3 regions of the Jeongeupia sp. USM3 genome follow, and region 1 is predicted to be linked to each of the others. Evidence: predicted binding sites of a transcription regulator. Region 1 holds the regulator's gene; each other region holds the start of a gene.
What was found. The regulator FNR, encoded in region 1, switches genes on or off when oxygen is low (the NO sensors DNR and NnrR bind a similar motif). The targets are predictions, from matches to a motif close to TTGATNNNNATCAA.
Positions count from the first base shown of each region.

Region 2: a site for FNR is predicted at 2,884-2,897, ahead of BJP62_RS12120 (peptidase U32 family protein). Genes of this name have one in related genera too.
Region 3: a site for FNR is predicted at 3,090-3,103, ahead of BJP62_RS16845 (bacteriohemerythrin). Genes of this name have one in related genera too.

Region 1 covers NZ_CP017668.1:229,161-234,774, forward strand. The annotation lists gene dnaE (DNA polymerase III subunit alpha) at 1-787, opposite strand, end outside; gene BJP62_RS01095 (phasin family protein) at 961-1,500, shown strand; gene BJP62_RS01100 (hypothetical protein) at 1,551-2,210, opposite strand; gene fnr (fumarate/nitrate reduction transcriptional regulator Fnr) at 2,255-2,998, opposite strand; gene hemN (oxygen-independent coproporphyrinogen III oxidase) at 3,153-4,538, shown strand; gene BJP62_RS01115 (sulfite exporter TauE/SafE family protein) at 4,551-5,210, shown strand; gene BJP62_RS01120 (PrkA family serine protein kinase) at 5,417-5,614, shown strand, end outside.
Region 2 covers NZ_CP017668.1:2,562,850-2,568,463, reverse strand. The annotation lists gene BJP62_RS12135 (thiol:disulfide interchange protein DsbA/DsbL) at 1-116, shown strand, start outside; gene BJP62_RS18710 (hypothetical protein) at 181-351, opposite strand; gene BJP62_RS12130 (SCP2 domain-containing protein) at 511-939, opposite strand; gene BJP62_RS12125 (U32 family peptidase) at 936-1,817, opposite strand; gene BJP62_RS12120 (peptidase U32 family protein) at 1,832-2,830, opposite strand; gene gnd (phosphogluconate dehydrogenase (NAD(+)-dependent, decarboxylating)) at 3,115-4,026, shown strand; gene BJP62_RS12110 (sel1 repeat family protein) at 4,172-4,600, opposite strand; gene BJP62_RS12105 (Rossmann-like and DUF2520 domain-containing protein) at 4,700-5,584, shown strand.
Region 3 covers NZ_CP017668.1:3,581,053-3,586,666, reverse strand. The annotation lists gene secD (protein translocase subunit SecD) at 1-1,308, opposite strand, end outside; gene yajC (preprotein translocase subunit YajC) at 1,387-1,710, opposite strand; gene BJP62_RS19255 (glycine zipper 2TM domain-containing protein) at 1,855-2,559, shown strand; gene BJP62_RS16845 (bacteriohemerythrin) at 2,578-3,033, opposite strand; gene tgt (tRNA guanosine(34) transglycosylase Tgt) at 3,197-4,327, opposite strand; gene BJP62_RS16835 (tetratricopeptide repeat protein) at 4,459-5,250, opposite strand; gene BJP62_RS16830 (bifunctional 2',3'-cyclic-nucleotide 2'-phosphodiesterase/3'-nucleotidase) at 5,307-5,614, opposite strand, start outside.

The DNA.
Region 1 (5,614 bases):
CGACCGAGTTGGCCAGCGCCTCGGGCAGGTCGGCGAACAGCTCGGCCATCTCGGCCGGGCTCTTGAAGTACTGTTCGTCGGTGAAGAGCTTTGGCCGGCGCTTGTCGGCGACCATATGGCCACTGGCGATGCAGACGCGCGCCTCGTGTGCCTTGAAATCGTCCGCTGCCATGAACTGGACCGGGTGGGTGGCGACGACGGGCAGGTCGAGGTCCGAGGCGAGGTCGAGCTGGCCCTGAACGCACGGTTCGCATTCGGGCTGGCCGCTGCGCTGCAGCTCGAGGTAGAAATTGCCGGCAAACTGTCCGGCCCACCATTGTGTCGCATCGCGGGCCGCGTCGTAGTTGCCCGACAGCAGTGCCTGGCCGATTTCGCCAAGGTGCGCGCCGGACAGGCAGAGCAGGTGGCCGTTGTCGCCGTCGGCGATCCATTCCTTGCGCAGCTCGGCGCGATCGCGGTACTGGTTGTCGCGGTAGGCGCGGGTCAGCAGCTCGCACAGCCGGCCATAGCCGTCGCGATCACGGGCCAGCAGCAGCACGCGATACGGCTTGTCGCGATCGACCTCGTTTTCGATCCAGGCATCGAGGCCGATGACGGGCTTGATGCCCGCGCTGCGGCAGGCCTTGTAATGCTTGACCAGACCGAACAGGTTCATCAGGTCGGTCACGCCGAGTGCAGGCATGCCGAGCTTTTGGGCGTGTTTCACGGCATCGTCGATACGGACGATGCCGTCGGTCACGGAGAATTCGGAGTGGATGCGGAGATGGATGAAGGCGGGCTGATTCATCGGCGTATTCTAGCATCCCGCCGCCCCGCGTCGCCTTGGCGGCGGTGACGATCCGGGGTGGCTGCACCGGAGATTTTGCGTTTTTGTGCGGTGCACAATAAATAACTTGACGCGTACACGTTGAGGGTTAGAATGGCATCGGTATATTGCAGTGCACAAATAGGAGAAACCACATGTTCAATGCATCCAAGTTTGCCGAAATCAACCAAGCCAACCTCGAAAAGTCGCTGCGCCTGAGCCAGATCGCCCTGGCCGGCGTCGAGCGTCTCGTCAGCCTGCAACTCGGCATCGCCCGCGAACTGCTGACCGAACAGGCAGAAACCGCAAAAACGCTGTCGGAGGTCAAGGACGTCCAGGGGCTCGTCAACCTCCAGCGCCAACTGGCCCAGCCGTCGGTCGAGAAGTCGCTCAACGTGGCGCGGACCGTGTTCGACGCTGCCAGCGCAACCCAGCACGAACTGGGCGCGCTGCTCGAAGAGCAGGTGCTGTCGTTCAACAAGGAGCTGGTGGGTACGCTCGATAGCGCCATCCAGAATGCACCGGCAGGTACCGGCGCAGCGGTGAACGTGCTGCGCAATGCGGTTGAAACCGCCAGCAGCGCCTATGACGCCGTCGCCAAGACCACGCAGAAGCTGGCCAGCGACTTCGTCGAAGCGACGACCAACGGCGTTGAGCAGACCGTGAAGGCTGCCACGCGCAAGACTGCCGCCTGATTCGCAGCGTCGATCGCAGATGATGTCGGGCCGCCTTCGGGCGGCCTTTTTCATTGCTGCTGCGGCAGTGCCGGGATGCTCAGCACGAGCTGCGCGAGCAGCGTAGCAGGCGCAGCGGTGTCGTCGTGCAGGAAGGGGAAGGATCGCGTGAGCGCGGCGGGTGTAGGCCGGGCGGGCTCGAACGGTGTCGTGGCGGCCATAGCGAGGTAACGCGTGGCGTCTTCACGCGCTTGCGCCAGAGTGACCTGCGTGAGTGCCTGCCAGTGTCCGGGGTCGTACACCCATTGCGAGCGATCGGTGCCGCCGAGCCAGCCGAGAATCGCCAGTGTCTGGCTCTGCCAGTGCTGCACGAGACCGGCGGCAAAGGCGCCGGCGCCGGAGGGGCCGAGATGCAGCCAGGCCTGCGGCCGGGGTGGTGCCAAGGCATCGAGCAACGCGGTGGCGGCGTCAACCGCGGCGCGTGCGCCGCCGGCGCCGATGATCCAGCCGTGCTGGCTGGCCAGCGGCGGGTCGCCGTAGGCGGCCAGGTCGACGAGGCGGGGGTGGTGCAGCCACGGCACGATGTCGTCCAGCGTGGCATTGATCAGTACGACGAGGGTATCGGCGCTATTCGGCGGTGTCTTGATGGAGGCGGATGGCGGCAGCAGCGGCAGCCAGTCCACCTCCGGGCCCTGTCGCTGCGCATTGCGTGCGCGCAATGCGTCGAGCATCGGGGCGGGGGCCAATGCCAGTATGGATGGCACCCCGGGCACGCTCAGCTCTGGCAGTTGTTGACGAGCTGTTTGAGTCCGGCCACGTCGTAAAGCTCGATCAGCCGGTTCTGCACTTTGATGAGCCCCTGGTCCTGGAACTTCGACAGCGTTCGGCTGACGGTTTCAAGCTTCAGGCCGAGGTAGCTGCCGATCTCCTCGCGGGTCATCCGCAGGTGGAAGCTGGTGGCCGAGTAGCCGCGGATCTGGAAGCGTTGCGACAGATTGAGCAGGAAGGCGGCGATGCGCTCTTCGGCCTTCATGTTGCCGAGCAGCAACATCACGCCGTGATCGCGGACGATCTCGCGACTCATCACCCGGTAGAAGTGGTGCTGCAGTGCCGGAATCTTGCGTGACAGCACTTCCATTTCGGCGAACGGCAGTTCACAGACTTCGCTGTCTTCGAGCGCGACGGCGTCGCAGGTGTAGTGGTCGCCGCTGACGGCATCCATGCCCATCAGCTCGCCGCTCATGTGGAAGCCGGTGACCTGTTCGCGACCGTCTTCGGAAACGACGCTGGTCTTGAAAAAGCCGACCCGGACCGCGTACAGCGCCCGGAACGGTTCGCCGGCGCGGTACAGTGCCTCGCCGCGCTTGATCGGCTTGCCCTGGCCGATCAGGTCGTCGACCTGCTTCATCTCTTCTGCGCTCAGCTCGTTGGGAAGGCACAGCTCGCGCAGGCTGCAATTGGAGCAGGCCTGACGCAATTGCTTGAAGGTGACGTCGCGGGGCTGAAGGGCTGGTTGCATGGCGGGGCTCTACAGGTGAAGGGGCAATAAAACGGTCTGACCGATTACCGGTGTCCGGGTAAACGGGCTTTGATCGCCGTCAAGATTGCATGCGTTGATTATCGGCAAGCTCGCCTTAGAGCACAACCAAGCAAAATACCACCTGGCGACCACAATGAATCAGCAACTGATCGAATTCGACCGCGCCCTGATCCGGCGACACGACGGCAAGGGGCCGCGCTATACCTCGTACCCGACGGCAGACCGTTTCGGGGAGATGACCGCCGACGATTATCTCGAACGACTGGTGCAGCAGCAAGCGGGAACGACGCGTCACCCGCTATCGCTTTATTTTCATATCCCGTTCTGCGACACCATCTGCTACTACTGCGCCTGTAACAAGATCATCACCAAGGACAGGCGCCGCGCCGAGCGGTACATCGATTACCTCGAGCGTGAAATGGATCTGCAGTGCGCGGCGCTGGCCTTCAGGCCGAAGGTCAGGCAACTGCACTTCGGCGGCGGCACGCCGACCTTTCTGTCCGATACCCAGCTCGAACGGCTGCTGACGGCGATCCACCGGCGCTTCGAGCTGGACCCGCAGGGCGAGTTTTCGATCGAGATCGATCCGCGCAAGGTGTCGGCCGAGACGGTGCGGCTGCTGGCGCGGCTCGGGCTCAACCGGATGAGTGTCGGCGTGCAGGATTTCGACGACGACGTGCAGCGGGCGGTGAACCGCGTGCAGAGCGAGGCCGAGACGCGGGCGCTGATCGATACCGCGCGCGCGGCAGGCTTCAGATCGATCAATCTCGACCTGATCTATGGCTTGCCGTTGCAAACCCCCGAGCGTGTTCACCGGACGCTGGAGCGGGTGATCGCGATCCGGCCCGAGCGCATCGCGCTGTATAACTACGCGCACCTGCCCGAGCGCTTCATGCCGCAACGGCGGATCAACGACGCCGACCTGCCCTCGGCCGAGGCCAAGCTCGACATCCTGCAGGCGAGCATCGACCAGCTGCTCGCTGCCGGCTACCGCTACATCGGCATGGATCATTTCGCTCTGCCCGACGATGAACTGGCGAAGGCGCAGGACCATGGCCGGCTGCATCGCAACTTCCAGGGTTACTCGACCCATGCCGACTGCGACCTGATGGCGTTCGGCGTGTCGGCAATCGGCAAGGTCGGGCCGGCCTATGTGCAGAACCGCAAGACCATCGACGACTACTATGCGGCGCTCGATGCCGCGACGCTGCCGGTCGAGCGCGGCATCACGCTCAGGCACGACGATCTGCTGCGCCGCGCGGTGATCCAGTCGTTGATGTGTCAGTTCGAGGTGATGTACCAGCCGGTGGAAATCGCCTACCTGATTGATTTCACCGACTACTTTGCGGAAGAATTGCGCTCGCTCGCCGCATTGCAGGCCGACGGACTGGTGACCATCGACGCGCAGCGGATTGCGGTCACCGCCAAGGGGCGCCTGCTGGTGCGTTCGGTCGCGATGGTCTTCGACCGCTACCTGAGAACCACGGAGACGGCGGCGCGCTATTCCAAACTGATCTGATACCGGAGTGCAATGGCCGAATACAACCTGCTGGCGCTGTTTCTGGCCGGCCTGCTCGGTGGTGGCCATTGTCTGGGCATGTGCAGCGGCGTGGTGACCGCGTTCAGCCTGCAACTGCCCGCCGGCGCCCGCTGGCCGTATCACCTGGGATTCAATGCGGGCCGGATCGCCGGCTATGTCCTGATCGGCGCCTTGCTTGGCGCGCTGGGCTCGTTCAGTGTATTGCTGCAATTGCAGGCGTTGAAGACCGGGCTGTTCGTGCTGGCGCAACTGCTGCTGATCGCGCTCGGGGCCTATCTGGCCGGCTGGGCGCGCTGGCTGACCCGGGTCGAGCAGCTGGGCGTGCCGGTGTGGCGGCATCTTCAGCCCGTACTCAGAAAGGCGCTGCCTATCCGTCGCTGGCCACAAACGTTATGGGTCGGGCTGCTATGGGGCTGGCTGCCTTGCGGCCTGGTCTATACGGCGAGCATTTCGGCGCTGGCCAGCGCGTCGCCGCTCAAGGGTGCACTGGCGATGCTGGCCTTCGGTCTGGGCACCCTGCCAAACCTGCTGCTGATCGGCTCGGTGGCGCAATCGCTGCTCCGGGCGCTGCGTCATCCGCTCGTCCGCAACGTGATCGGCACGGCCTTCGTCGCCTGGGGGCTGTGGCAGCTCTCGTCGCTGTTGCGCTAACTGTTACATTGGCGCGCCGCACGTTTTTTATTTGTTCAAGTGACTGATTTTTAGGGAATTTAAATCGGTTTTTCTTGTCCTCGCAGCAGCAGGAACAAGCACACTCCGCGGCGAAACGGAGGGTGGCGTCTATAACGGAATCAAGCCCGACCCGCCAAGCAGTGTACTTCCAGGGCCATTCCGAAACCCACCCACGGAGGTGTGTCATGGACGTGTTCGACAACTTCTCGTCTCGCTACGAGCGGACCCGCGAGGAGGAACTCAGCCTGCGGGACTACCTCGAGCTGTGCAAGCAGGACAAATCCGCCTACGCGACCGCATCCGAGCGGATGTTGATGGCCATCGGTGAGCCCGAGATGGTCGACACCCGGCTCGATCCCCGCCGCTCGCGCACCTTTCAGAAC
Region 2 (5,614 bases), 1.5 Mb from region 1:
GCAAGTACGTGACCAGCCCGGGAATGATCAACCGCGAAGACGGCACGATCACCAAGGTGATCGACGAGCTGATCGCCAAGGACAAGGCCAAGCCGGCAGCCAAGGCGAAGAAATAAGCCGCCGGCCCGATCAAGAAAAGGGGCGACCGTGGTCGCCCCTTTTTCACGCCCGGAATCCGGATCAGAAGTCGGTATAGGTGCCGAACAGCACGCGGTAGGTATCGGCGTCGTTGGTGTACGCCGGGTTGCCCGGGCCGTCGGCGCCGACCGCGCCGTTCTTCCCGTTCATCGTGTAGTGCAGGTCGGCGTAGGCGCTGGTCTTCTGCGACAGCGAGTACGTCCAGCGCGGCAATTGCCGGCACTGTCGCCGATCTTGTTGCCGGCCGCGTCGGCATCCCGGAACCGCCTTGTACCCAGCAAAAGCACGGACAAAAGCCAACATTCAGACGGAATCTCCGGTCAAACCGAGAGAAAAAGCCTCATCCGGCCGCCGGCGCATGCATGACAACCGTCACACCGCAGCCGGCCGCAGCGGGGCCGGCAGCAGCGCGAGCAGCGGCGCCCAGTCGGTCGCATCGAGCAGGTTCTTCAGCTGCAGGCCGAGTTCGGTGTCGCCGGAAATCGTCAGCCGGCGCTGGAAGAACAGCGTGTCCGGATCGGCATCGCGCCGAGCGATCGCCCAGTAGTCGGCAAACGACGCGGCAAAGGTCACGTCGGCCGGCGGCGCCTCGCCGCGGAAGCGGCCGCCCGCAAAGCCGACGGTGACGCCGCGGCCGAGGTCGGCGACCTCGAAGCGGATGCGCCGCGCCTGCAGCCAGCCGAAGTCCTCGTCGGGCCACAGCCGCTGGCGGACCAGGTTCAGCGCCAGTGCCAGCGCCTGCCCCGGTGGCGCTTCGGGCAGGCGGCGCAGCAGCGGAAACAGCATGCCGGTGAATGTCATGGTCGGTGCTCCTGTATCGGATGGATGCCGGCTTCGCCGCGCCAGTAGCCGTCGACCCAGCCCTCCGGGTTCCAGCGCGCCGGCTCGGCGTTCACCGCGTCGCCGGCCAGCCGCGCGGCGTAGGCGGCGACGATCTCGCCGGTATGGTGCTGCTGCGGGCTGATGCGCAGCGCATCGACGCCGGCGAGGTCGCCGAGGTCGTGCCACAGCGAATGGCAGGCCGCCGACATCGTCTGGATGCCGTTGATGCAGAGGAAGTCCTGGCCCTCGCGCGTCGTCATCGTCAGTCCGTCGGGGTGGTCGATGCACTTGAACTCGCACGCGTCCTTGTTCAGGTCGTAGTGCCTTGCGGTAAAGCAGCGCGCCGAGAACGCCAGCGGCAGGCGGCCGTGGGCGAAGAGCTCGGTCTCGATCGGCACGGTCTTTTCGGCGAGCACCGCCGCCACCGTCTCGCGGCTGGCTTCGAGCGGCGGCAGCCAGCGCGTCGCGCCGGCGGCGGCGAACCAGTCGAGCGCCGGGCCGTTGTAGATGTTCAGGTGCGGACCGGCAACGAAGGGCCGGCCGGCGTCACGCGCCAGCTTCACCGCGCCGAGGTCGTTGGCTTCGATCGCGAAGCCCGATCCGATCAGCTTCTTCAGCCCGATCAAGTCGCCCGACGACTCGAGCAGCGCCTGCGAGCTGAGCACGACCTGCTTGCCGGCGGCGGACAGGTCGGCGGCCAGCGCCAGCCAGTCGGCGAGCTTGAGTTCGTGCCGGCGCGCGCAGACGACCTCGCCGAGGTAGACGGTATCGACCGGCCAGCCCGCGGCTTCGGCATAGAAATCGAGCACGGTCTGGCGCGGCCAGTAGTACAGCAGGGGGCCAAGGGTGAGTTGCATGCGTTTTTCCTCCATCAACGCCACGGCCGGTTGTAGGCGCCCAGCGTCTGCTGGTGGCCTTCGGACAAGGGCGCCAGCGCGTCGAGCCACGCCGGCTTGACGCTGTAGCGCGCGTCGCCGGCGGCGTCGATCGCCGCGCGCAAGGTCTTGGTCACCGCGGTCACGTAGGCCGGGCTGCGCTGGCGGCCTTCGACCTTGATCGCCGCGACGCCGATGCGGATCAGCTCGGGCAGTACCGCCAGCGTGTTCAGGCTGGTCGGCTCCTCGAGCGCGTAATAGGTGTCGCCCTCGACGTCGAAGCGGCCCTTGCACAGCGTCGGATAGCCGGCCGGCTCGCCCTCTTCGTAGCGGTCGATCAGGATGCCGGCGAGCCGCGCGTCCATGGCCTTGCCCTGCGGCTCCCAGCGCACGAAGCCGGCCGGCGAGCACACGCCGTGGGTGTTCGGCGACTGGCCGGTCGCGTAGCTGCTGAGGATGCAACGCCCTTCAGCCATCACGCACAGGCTGCCGAAACCGAAGACCTCGATCTCGACCGGCGTCTTGCCGATCACCGCCTCGACCTGTGGCAGGGTCAGCACCCGCGGCAGCACGGCGCGGCGCACGCCGAAGCACTCGTGCGCCAGATTGATCGCGTCGGCATTGGTCGCCGAGCCCTGCACCGACAGGTGCAGGCGCAGCTGCGGATGGGTGCGGTGCGCGTACGCCAGCAGGCCGAGGTCGGCGAGGATCACCGCGTCAACGCCGAACTCGGCGGCCTGGTCGATCGCCCGGTGCCACTCGCTCAGCCGACCGGCCTGCGCGTAGGTATTGATCGCAACCAGCACCTCGCGGCCGCGCGCATGCGCGTAGGCGACGCCGTCGCGGATCTGCGCGTCGCCGAAGTTCAACCCGGCGAAGTTGCGCGCGTTGGTGGCATTCTTGAAGCCGAGATAGACGGTATCGGCACCGTGGTCGATCGCGGCCTTCAGCGCCGGCAGGCTGCCGGCGGGACAGACGAGCTGCGGCTTGGGCATGGACTCTCCTCGCGTTTGGGGCAAGAACATAGCCTTGCGGCCGCCGGCGCGACTTAATCCAGATCAAGCTTTGCCGCGGTGTTGCGCCGCGGCGTAGCGAAGTGTTTGCCACTACGGGCCATCCCCGATGCGATAATTCCCGATACAGTGACTGTGGTACCCGGTGCCAAACTATGCGTTTGAGCGGCACCCCGCTACCGTGATGCGGCACCCAAACGGTGCCCTGCCCCCGCGAGCCCGGCACATCGCTCTGCCTCGCTCCGCATCAGAAAAAGGATACTCGCATGAACATCGGACTCATCGGCCTCGGCAAAATGGGCGGCAACATGGCCCGCCGTCTCGCCCGCAGCGGCGCCACCGTGTACGGCTTCGACGTCAGCGCCGAAACGCGCGCCCAGCTGTCGGCCGAGAACACCAATATCCTCACCTTCGAATCGGTCGAGGCACTGGTCGCCGAGCTGCCGGCGCCGCGCGTCGTCTGGATGATGCTGCCGTCGGGCGAAATCAGCGAATCGATGTTCACCCGGCTCAAGGGCCTGCTCGCCGCCGGCGACCTGATCGTCGACGGCGCCAACGCGATGTACAAGGACAGCCAGCGCCACGCCGCCGAACTGAACGCCGCCGGCTTCAAGTTCGTCGACGCCGGCGTCTCGGGCGGCGTCTGGGGCCTCGCCAACGGCTACACGATCATGCTCGGTGGCGACAAGGAAGCCGTCGCGCAGGTCGAACCGTTCATCAAGCTGCTGGCACCGGGCCCGGACCTGGGCTGGATCCACTGCGGCCCCGCCGGTTCGGGCCACTACACCAAGATGGTCCACAACGGCATCGAGTACGGGATGATGCAGGCGTTCGCCGAAGGCTTTGCGCTGCTCGAGGCCAAGAAGGAATTCGGCCTCGACGTCGCCGAGATCGCCGAAACCTGGCGTCACGGCTCGGTCGTGCGTTCGTGGCTGCTCGACCTGACCGCCGCTTCGCTGAAGGAAGACAGCAAGCTCGACGGCCTGCAGCCCTACGTGACCGACTCGGGCGAAGGCCGCTGGACGGTGCTCGAATCGGTCGAGCTCGGCGTGCCGGCACCGGTCACCGCCAGCGCGCTGTACGCCCGCTTCGCCAGCCGCGGCAACGACGATTACGGCATGAAGCTGCTGCAGCTGATGCGCAATGCCTTTGGCGGTCACGCCATTGCAAAGAAGTAAGCGGTCACGCCATCGCGAAGAAGTAAGCGGTCACGCCCTAGCGAAGAAACGAGCGGTCACGCCACCGCCAAAAGCTGAGCACGACGCCCCGGCGGGGCTGAGCTCCGCCACATGAAAAAGGCCGCGAAAGCGGCCTTTTCTGCATTCAGCGCCACGGGCACAGCAGCAGGCAGCCGGACAGGCACGACAGGTGCCGCAGCATCAGCCTGCGCGCCTCGGCGTCGCCGGCCTGCCAGCCGCGGGCGAACCACTGGCTGGCCAGATAGCGGCGGACGTCGCCGCCCGCACCGCGAGTTGCGGCGAGCCGGCCGCGCAAGGCCATCATGGCCAGCGGCCGCAGGCTGCCGGTGTAACGCAGGGCCGCGGCCCGGCGCAGATAGTGCTCGGCCGCGACATCGTCGGCGGCAAGCTCGCGGCCGGCGAGCAGCAGCACGCCGGTGTTGTAGCAGGCGGCCGGATGGCCGGCGTCGGCAAGCCAGCGGAACCGCACGATCGCCGCTTCGCGGCTCGCCGGATCGGCGAACTGCTGGCAGGCGCCGCGAAAATCCGCGGTCGCCGCTTCGGGCGCTCCCATATCGACCTCCTGCACATCGGACCAGACAATTCTACCGGGTGCTTTTATCAGAATCGGCGCGGCGTACACTATCGGATCAATCTGAAACCGCCGTCATCCATGTCGCCTTCTACTCTAGTCCAGCCGCCCGCACACGCCGCACCGCGACTCAACCTGATCGGCGGCGGCCGGCTCGGCCGCACGCTCGCGCGCGCCTGGCGCGACGCCGGGGCCGTCGCGGTCGGCGCCATCGTCTGCCGCAGCATCGCCAGCGCCGATGCCGCGGCCGGCTTCATCGGCGCCGGCGAACCCCGCGACGCGCTGGCCGGACTGCCGCCCGCAGCGCTGTGGCTGATCGCGACCGGCGACGGCGACATTGCACCGGTCGCGGCCGCGCTTGCCGCGCAGGATGTGGTCCGCGACGGCGATCTGGTCTTCCACGCCAGCGGCGCACTCGACGCCGCCGTGCTGGCACCGCTGGCCGCGCGCGGCGCGCTGACCGGCAGCCTGCACCCGGCGCTGAGCTTCGCCGACCCGGCGCGTGCGCTCGGCCGGCTCGCCGGCACGCCGTGCGCGATCGACGGCGATGCGCCGGCGACGCTGGGCGCGCTGGCGCAAGCCTTCGGCGGCCGGCCTTTCACGCTCGCCGATGGCGGCAAGGCCGCGTATCACGCGGCGATGGTGACGGGGTCGAACTATCTGGTGGCGCTGGTCGCGCTGGCGCAGCGGCTCGCCGCACAGGCCGGCATCGCGCCGGACGACGCACTGGCGGTGCTCGGCCCGCTGATGCGGCAGACGCTGGACAATGCGCTCGAGCTCGGCCCCGTTGCGGCGCTGACCGGGCCGATCGCGCGCGGCGATGCCGGCACCGTCGCACGGCATCTGGCCGTCATCGACGAGCAGCCGGCCCGCGACGCCTACCTCGCGCTCGGCCGCGCAACCTTGCCGCTGGCACAGCTCGACGACGCACAGCGGCGGGCGCTGGCGGCGCTGCTGGCCGGCTGACATCCAAAGCGCCATTCACGAAACGCGGCT
Region 3 (5,614 bases), 440 kb from region 1:
CGGGCCGATCGTGCGTTCCTCGGCGATGTTCATCGGCGCGGCCAGCGAACCGGCGCGCAGCAGCAGCGCGGTATCGTTGGCCTCGGCAACGCCCATCGAGCCGGAAATCTGCACGCGGCCGCCGCCGATCTCGGTACGGACCACCGGCGCGGTGACGACTTCGCCCTTGCCCTTCTCGACCAGGATCATCGCGATGCGCTTGCCGATGTTCTCGCGGCTCAGATCCTTGAAGATCGTCGCGCCGGTCGAATCGAGGTTGATGTTCACCGACGCATCGTTGCGCTCGTCGAAACCCGCCTGCGCGTCGTTGATATTGTCGCCGGTCAGCTCGACTTCCTTCTTCACCAGGATCGGCACGCTCTGGCCGTCGCTGCCGCGACGCTCGGTCATCAGCTCGGTACCGACCGGCACGTTGCCGGCGATCGCCGCCTGCAGGTTGGCCGGATCATCGTCGACCAGACGCACTTCCAGCGTTGCGGTGCGGCCGAGGATGTCCTTGGCCTTGGCGGTGTCCTGGATGCCCGGCAGCTCGACGACGATACGGCCGGCGCCCTGCTGCTGGATGATCGGTTCGGCCACGCCGAGTTCGTTCACGCGGTTGTGCAGCGTGGTGATGTTCTGCTTGACCGCGTCTTCGGACAGCTTTTGCATCGCCGCCTGCGGATAGCTGACGACGATCTTGTTGCTGTCGCCCTTGACCGGCTTCACCTGCAGGTTTGGCAGCAGCTTGGCGACGACCGGCAGCGTGGCGTCGACGGTTTCGGCGTCGCGCAACTGGATTTCGACGCTGTCGCGGCCGCGAACCACCGCACCGTAGCGGATCTTCTTGTCCTTGAGTTCGCGACGGATGTCGCCGGCGGTCTTCTCGAGCGCCTTGTCGACGGCGGCCTTCATGTCGACTTCGAGCAGGAAGTGCACGCCGCCGCGCAGGTCGAGGCCGAGGAACATCGGCTTGGCACCGATGGCCTGCAGCCAGGCCGGCGTCTGCGGCAGCAGGTTCAGCGCGACGACGTAATCGTCGCCGAGCGCCGAAGCCAGCGCATCCTTGGCCTTGAGCTGGGCGTCGATGTCCTTGAAGCGCAGCTTGACCGACGAACCGTCGAACAGCACGTCTTCCGGATTCAGGCCGGCCTGTTTGATGGCGGCCACGGCACGGTCGCGCGTCGACGTGTCGACCTTGATCATCGTGCGTGCGCTCGAGATCTGCACGGCCGGGCTTTCACCGAAGAAGTTCGGCAGCGTATAGAAGAACGCCGCGACCAGCGCCACGGCGATCAATACGAATTTCCACAACGGGTAGCGGTTCATTGCATGCCCTTAAAACCGGGAAGGCCTGCATTGCAGGCCGGAAAACGCGCCGGGGCGGCCAGTGCCGCCCCGTTGCGATTACTTGTTGTTCTTGATCGTGCCTTTTTCCAGGCGCTGCGACACCGAGCCGCGTTGCACCAGGATTTCGACGTTGTCCGCCAGTTCGAGCGTGATGTACTGCTCGCTGACCTTGACGATGCGACCCAGGGTACCGCCGCTGGTGACGACTTCGTCGCCCTTTTGCAGTGCGTCGAGCATTGCCCGCTGTTCCTTGGCACGCTTCTGCTGCGGACGGATCAGCAGGAAGTAGAACAGCACGAAGATCACGACCATCGGCAGGAACTGCATGAAGCCGGCAGCGGCGGGCACCGCGTCGGCGGCGTAAGCGGGAGCGATAAACATCGATCGGGCCTTTATTGAGAGTGGCAAAAAACGAAGCGGGTCATTCTAGCCCGCCCCCTGTCTGAAATCTACCGACATCCTTCACGCGGCGACGGATGCGACTCCCTAGAATGAGAGTGCCTGCAATAAACGGAAACCCCGACCATGCGAATTGCACAGTGGATTGCCGCCGCCGCGCTGACAGCCGGTAGCTGGGCACACGCAGGCGGTCTGACGAATGCCGGATCCGCCGCCGGCGCCGAATATCGGTACGGTGTCGCCGCGTGCATGGAGAAGGCAAGCGCCGGGCAGAAAAGTTGCATCGGCGACGCAAGCGGCGGCCGCGTGCTGGCGCACGGCACCGCGCGGACACCCCGCGCACCCGATGAAACGCCGGGCTGCTACAGCAAAGGGGTGCGCAAGGTCCAGATCAACAGGGACTGCAAGGAGCTGATTGCCGGCAACCGCCAGCTCGCGAGCGCCGCCCCGCGCACCGACAGCGCCAACGTGCCGCAACGGGCAACGGCGTCCAGCTGCAACGAGTGCGGCGTCGTGACCAAGGTACAGACCGTCGAACAGGAAGGCGAAGGCGGCTGGACCGGCAAGATCGGCGGCGCGGTCGTCGGTGGCCTGCTCGGCAACCAGATCGGCGGCGGTACCGGCAAGACGATCGCCACCGTCGCCGGCGCGGCCGGCGGTGCCTACGCTGGCAACGAGGTGCAGAAACAGGTCAGCAAGAAGACCGTCTATCAGGTCAGTTTCAAGCTCAACAGCGGCGCCATGCATACGGTCAAGTACGACAGCGCCGACCACGGCTTCAGGAAGGGCGACAAGGTCCGCTTTGAAAACGGCCTGCTCAGCCACCGCTAGCGGCCGCGGACGGGGCGATCAGCCGGCGATACCCGACCAGAAGCGGTCGAGCCAGCCCTTTTTCTGCCAGTTGCGCTGGGCACCGCGCGACAGGAAGAACTCGGTATAGCGGGTATCGCCTTCCTGGATGTGCCGGGTCAGCCAGTTGCGCAGGAAATGCAGCAGCTCGAACGTGATCGCCTCGCCGTCGGATACCCGCTGCTGGAAGGCATGCAGCTGGGCGATCAGCGACTCGTGGTGCTGCTTGTGCTCGTCGTACTCGGGATAGCCGAGGATGCGCATCAGGCTTTCCTCGACGGTGAAATGGATGCGCGTGTAGTCGGCCAGCCGCGCCAGGATCGCCACCGATGCCTCGCGGCCGTGGTGTTCGCGGATCGCGTCGTGCAACGCGTTCAGCAGCTCGACCAGCACCTTGTGCTGCTCGTCGATTTCCTGAATCCCGACCGACAGGCCATCGTGCCATTCAACCAGCATCGTCTTCTCCCCATTGTCATAGGGCAACATGCTGCAGACCGGATCCGGACACGGGCTTGACCCAGATCAAACCGGCACGACGTGCTGCGGAAAGCCCCCATGCACGGCGCGCATCGCAAAAAAAACCCGGCTCGGCCGGGTTTTTACTGAGCGGAGAATGCGGTCAATCGATGCCGCGGGCCCGGTCGGCATGGAAGCGCGCGACGAAGGCCGGGAAGGCATCGGCGTCGATCGCGGCGCGCATCTCGGCCATCAGCACCTGGTAGTAGCGCAGGTTGTGGATGGTGTTGAGCTGCGAGCCGAGGATTTCGCCCGAACGGAACAGATGGTGCAGATAGGCGCGGCTGAAGTTCTGGCACGCGTAGCAGTCGCACGTTTCGTCGAGCGGCCGCTCGTCGAGCCGGTGCTTGGCGTTCTTGATCTTGATGTCGCCAAAACGCGTGAACAGCATGCCGTTGCGCGCATTGCGGGTCGGCATCACGCAGTCGAACATGTCGATGCCCTGGCTGACGCCGTAGACCAGATCCTCGGGCGTGCCGACGCCCATCAGGTAGCGCGGTTTGTCTGCAGGCAGGCGCGGCGCGGTGTGCGCGAGGATGCGCTCCATGTCCTCTTTCGGCTCGCCGACCGACAGACCGCCGATCGCCATGCCGTGGAAGCCGATGTCGTCGAGGCCGGCGAGCGATTCGTCGCGCAGGTCCTCGTACATGCCGCCCTGGACGATGCCGAACAGCGCGTTCGGGTTCTCCAGCGTGTCGAACTCGCTGCGCGAACGCTTGGCCCAGCGGTAGGACATGCGCATCGAATCGGCCGCCTGCTTGCGGTCGGCCGGGTACGGCGTGCATTCGTCGAAGATCATCACGATGTCGGAATTGAGCGCACGCTGGATGCGCATCGACTCTTCCGGCGTCAGGAACAGCTTGTCGCCGTTGACCGGACTCTGGAACTTGACGCCCTCCTCGGTGATCTTGCGCAGGTCGCCGAGGCTGAACACCTGGAAGCCGCCCGAGTCGGTCAGGATCGGCTTGTCCCAGCCCATGAACCGGTGCAGGCCGCCGAACTTGTTGATGACTTCCAGCCCCGGGCGCAGCCACAGGTGGAAGGTGTTGCCCAGGCAGATCTGCGCCTCGATTTCGTTCAGGTCGCGCGGCGTCATCGCCTTGACGGTGCCATAGGTACCGACCGGCATGAACACCGGGGTCTCGACGACGCCGTGATTGAGCACCATCGTGCCGCGCCGGGCGCCGCCGCTGGTCTTGTGCAGCGTGAACTGCAGGCCTTGCTGTTGAGTCATGCCGATTCCTTGTGCCGCCGGAAGACAGTCCGGCGCAATATCAAAGGGGCTGCCACCGCAGCCCCCGCAAGACAACCAAATTACCACGGCCGGACGCCGCATGACCACCGGATGATTAACAGCGGACCGGCTCAGAACAGCGCGACCCGCGCATGCGGCGTATGGCACTTCGCCGCGTGGCCGGCGTACTCGCCGAGGAACTGCGCCTGATCGGGGTCGACCGGCAGCCCCAGCTCGCCGCGCGCATACGCGAGCGACAGCGTCTGCAACGCGGCCGGGTGCTCGCCGTTCGCCGCGGCCCGGTACCAGCGCAGCGCCTGCATCTCGTCACGCGGCAGCCCTTCGCCGTCGCGGTAGCGGTTGGCCAGCGCGAACATCGCGTCGGCATCGCCGTCGGTCGCCGCCTGCGCCAGCCACTGCAACCCCTGGGCAGCGTTCGCCACGCCACCCTCCCCGCGCAGCAGCAGGGTCGCCAGCCGGAAGCGCGCGGCCGGCAGCGCGCCGGCGCGCTCGAACCAGCGCCGCGCCTGCACCGGATCGGACGGCAGCGTGCGCCCCTGCAGGTAGGCCAGCCCCAGCCGGTACGCCGACTCGGCGTCGCCAGCCTCGGCACCGCGGCGGTACCAGTCGAGCGCGACCTGCTGCGCCTGCGGCGTCGCGTCGACGGCGGCCAGTTCGGCCAGCGTCCGGGCCGCGAGCGGATGGCCGTAATCGGCCAGCTGCCGCAAGTCTCGCTCACTACCCGGACGATGCGCCTGCACGTCAAGCCGCAGCTGCTGGATCGCGCCCGGTGCCTGCGCCAGCGCCGCGTCGCGCTGCGCCGATGCCCGGGCGGACAGGCTCGCCACCGCGGCAAGGCCGGTCAGCAACAGCATTGCCGGCCAGCGCCAGCGCCTGATCTGTCCAACGATCAAAGCCCACATATCACTCTCCAAACGGAACGCCCCGGCCGGAGCCGGGGCCGGATCGGTCGAACGGCTTACAGCCCCAGGTCGAGCCGGTAGATCGAGCCGCTCCGGTCGGCCTTGTCCTCGACCTTGAAGACATTGGCGATGCCGTCGGCGCGCGCGACCGCTTCGGCGTCGTACGCCGACTCGAACAGCACGCGACCGGCCAGCGCCACCTTCGCGAAGCGCCAGTTGCCGTCGGCGCCCTGGGCAGCGCGCGTCAGCGTCTTCTGCGCCTTGATGTAGGCAACGATGATGTCGCGGTTGGCATCGGGCGCATCGAAGATCGTCTTGCTGCCGTCAAGGCTCGTGAAACCGCCGCCACCGCTGGCGCGGTAGT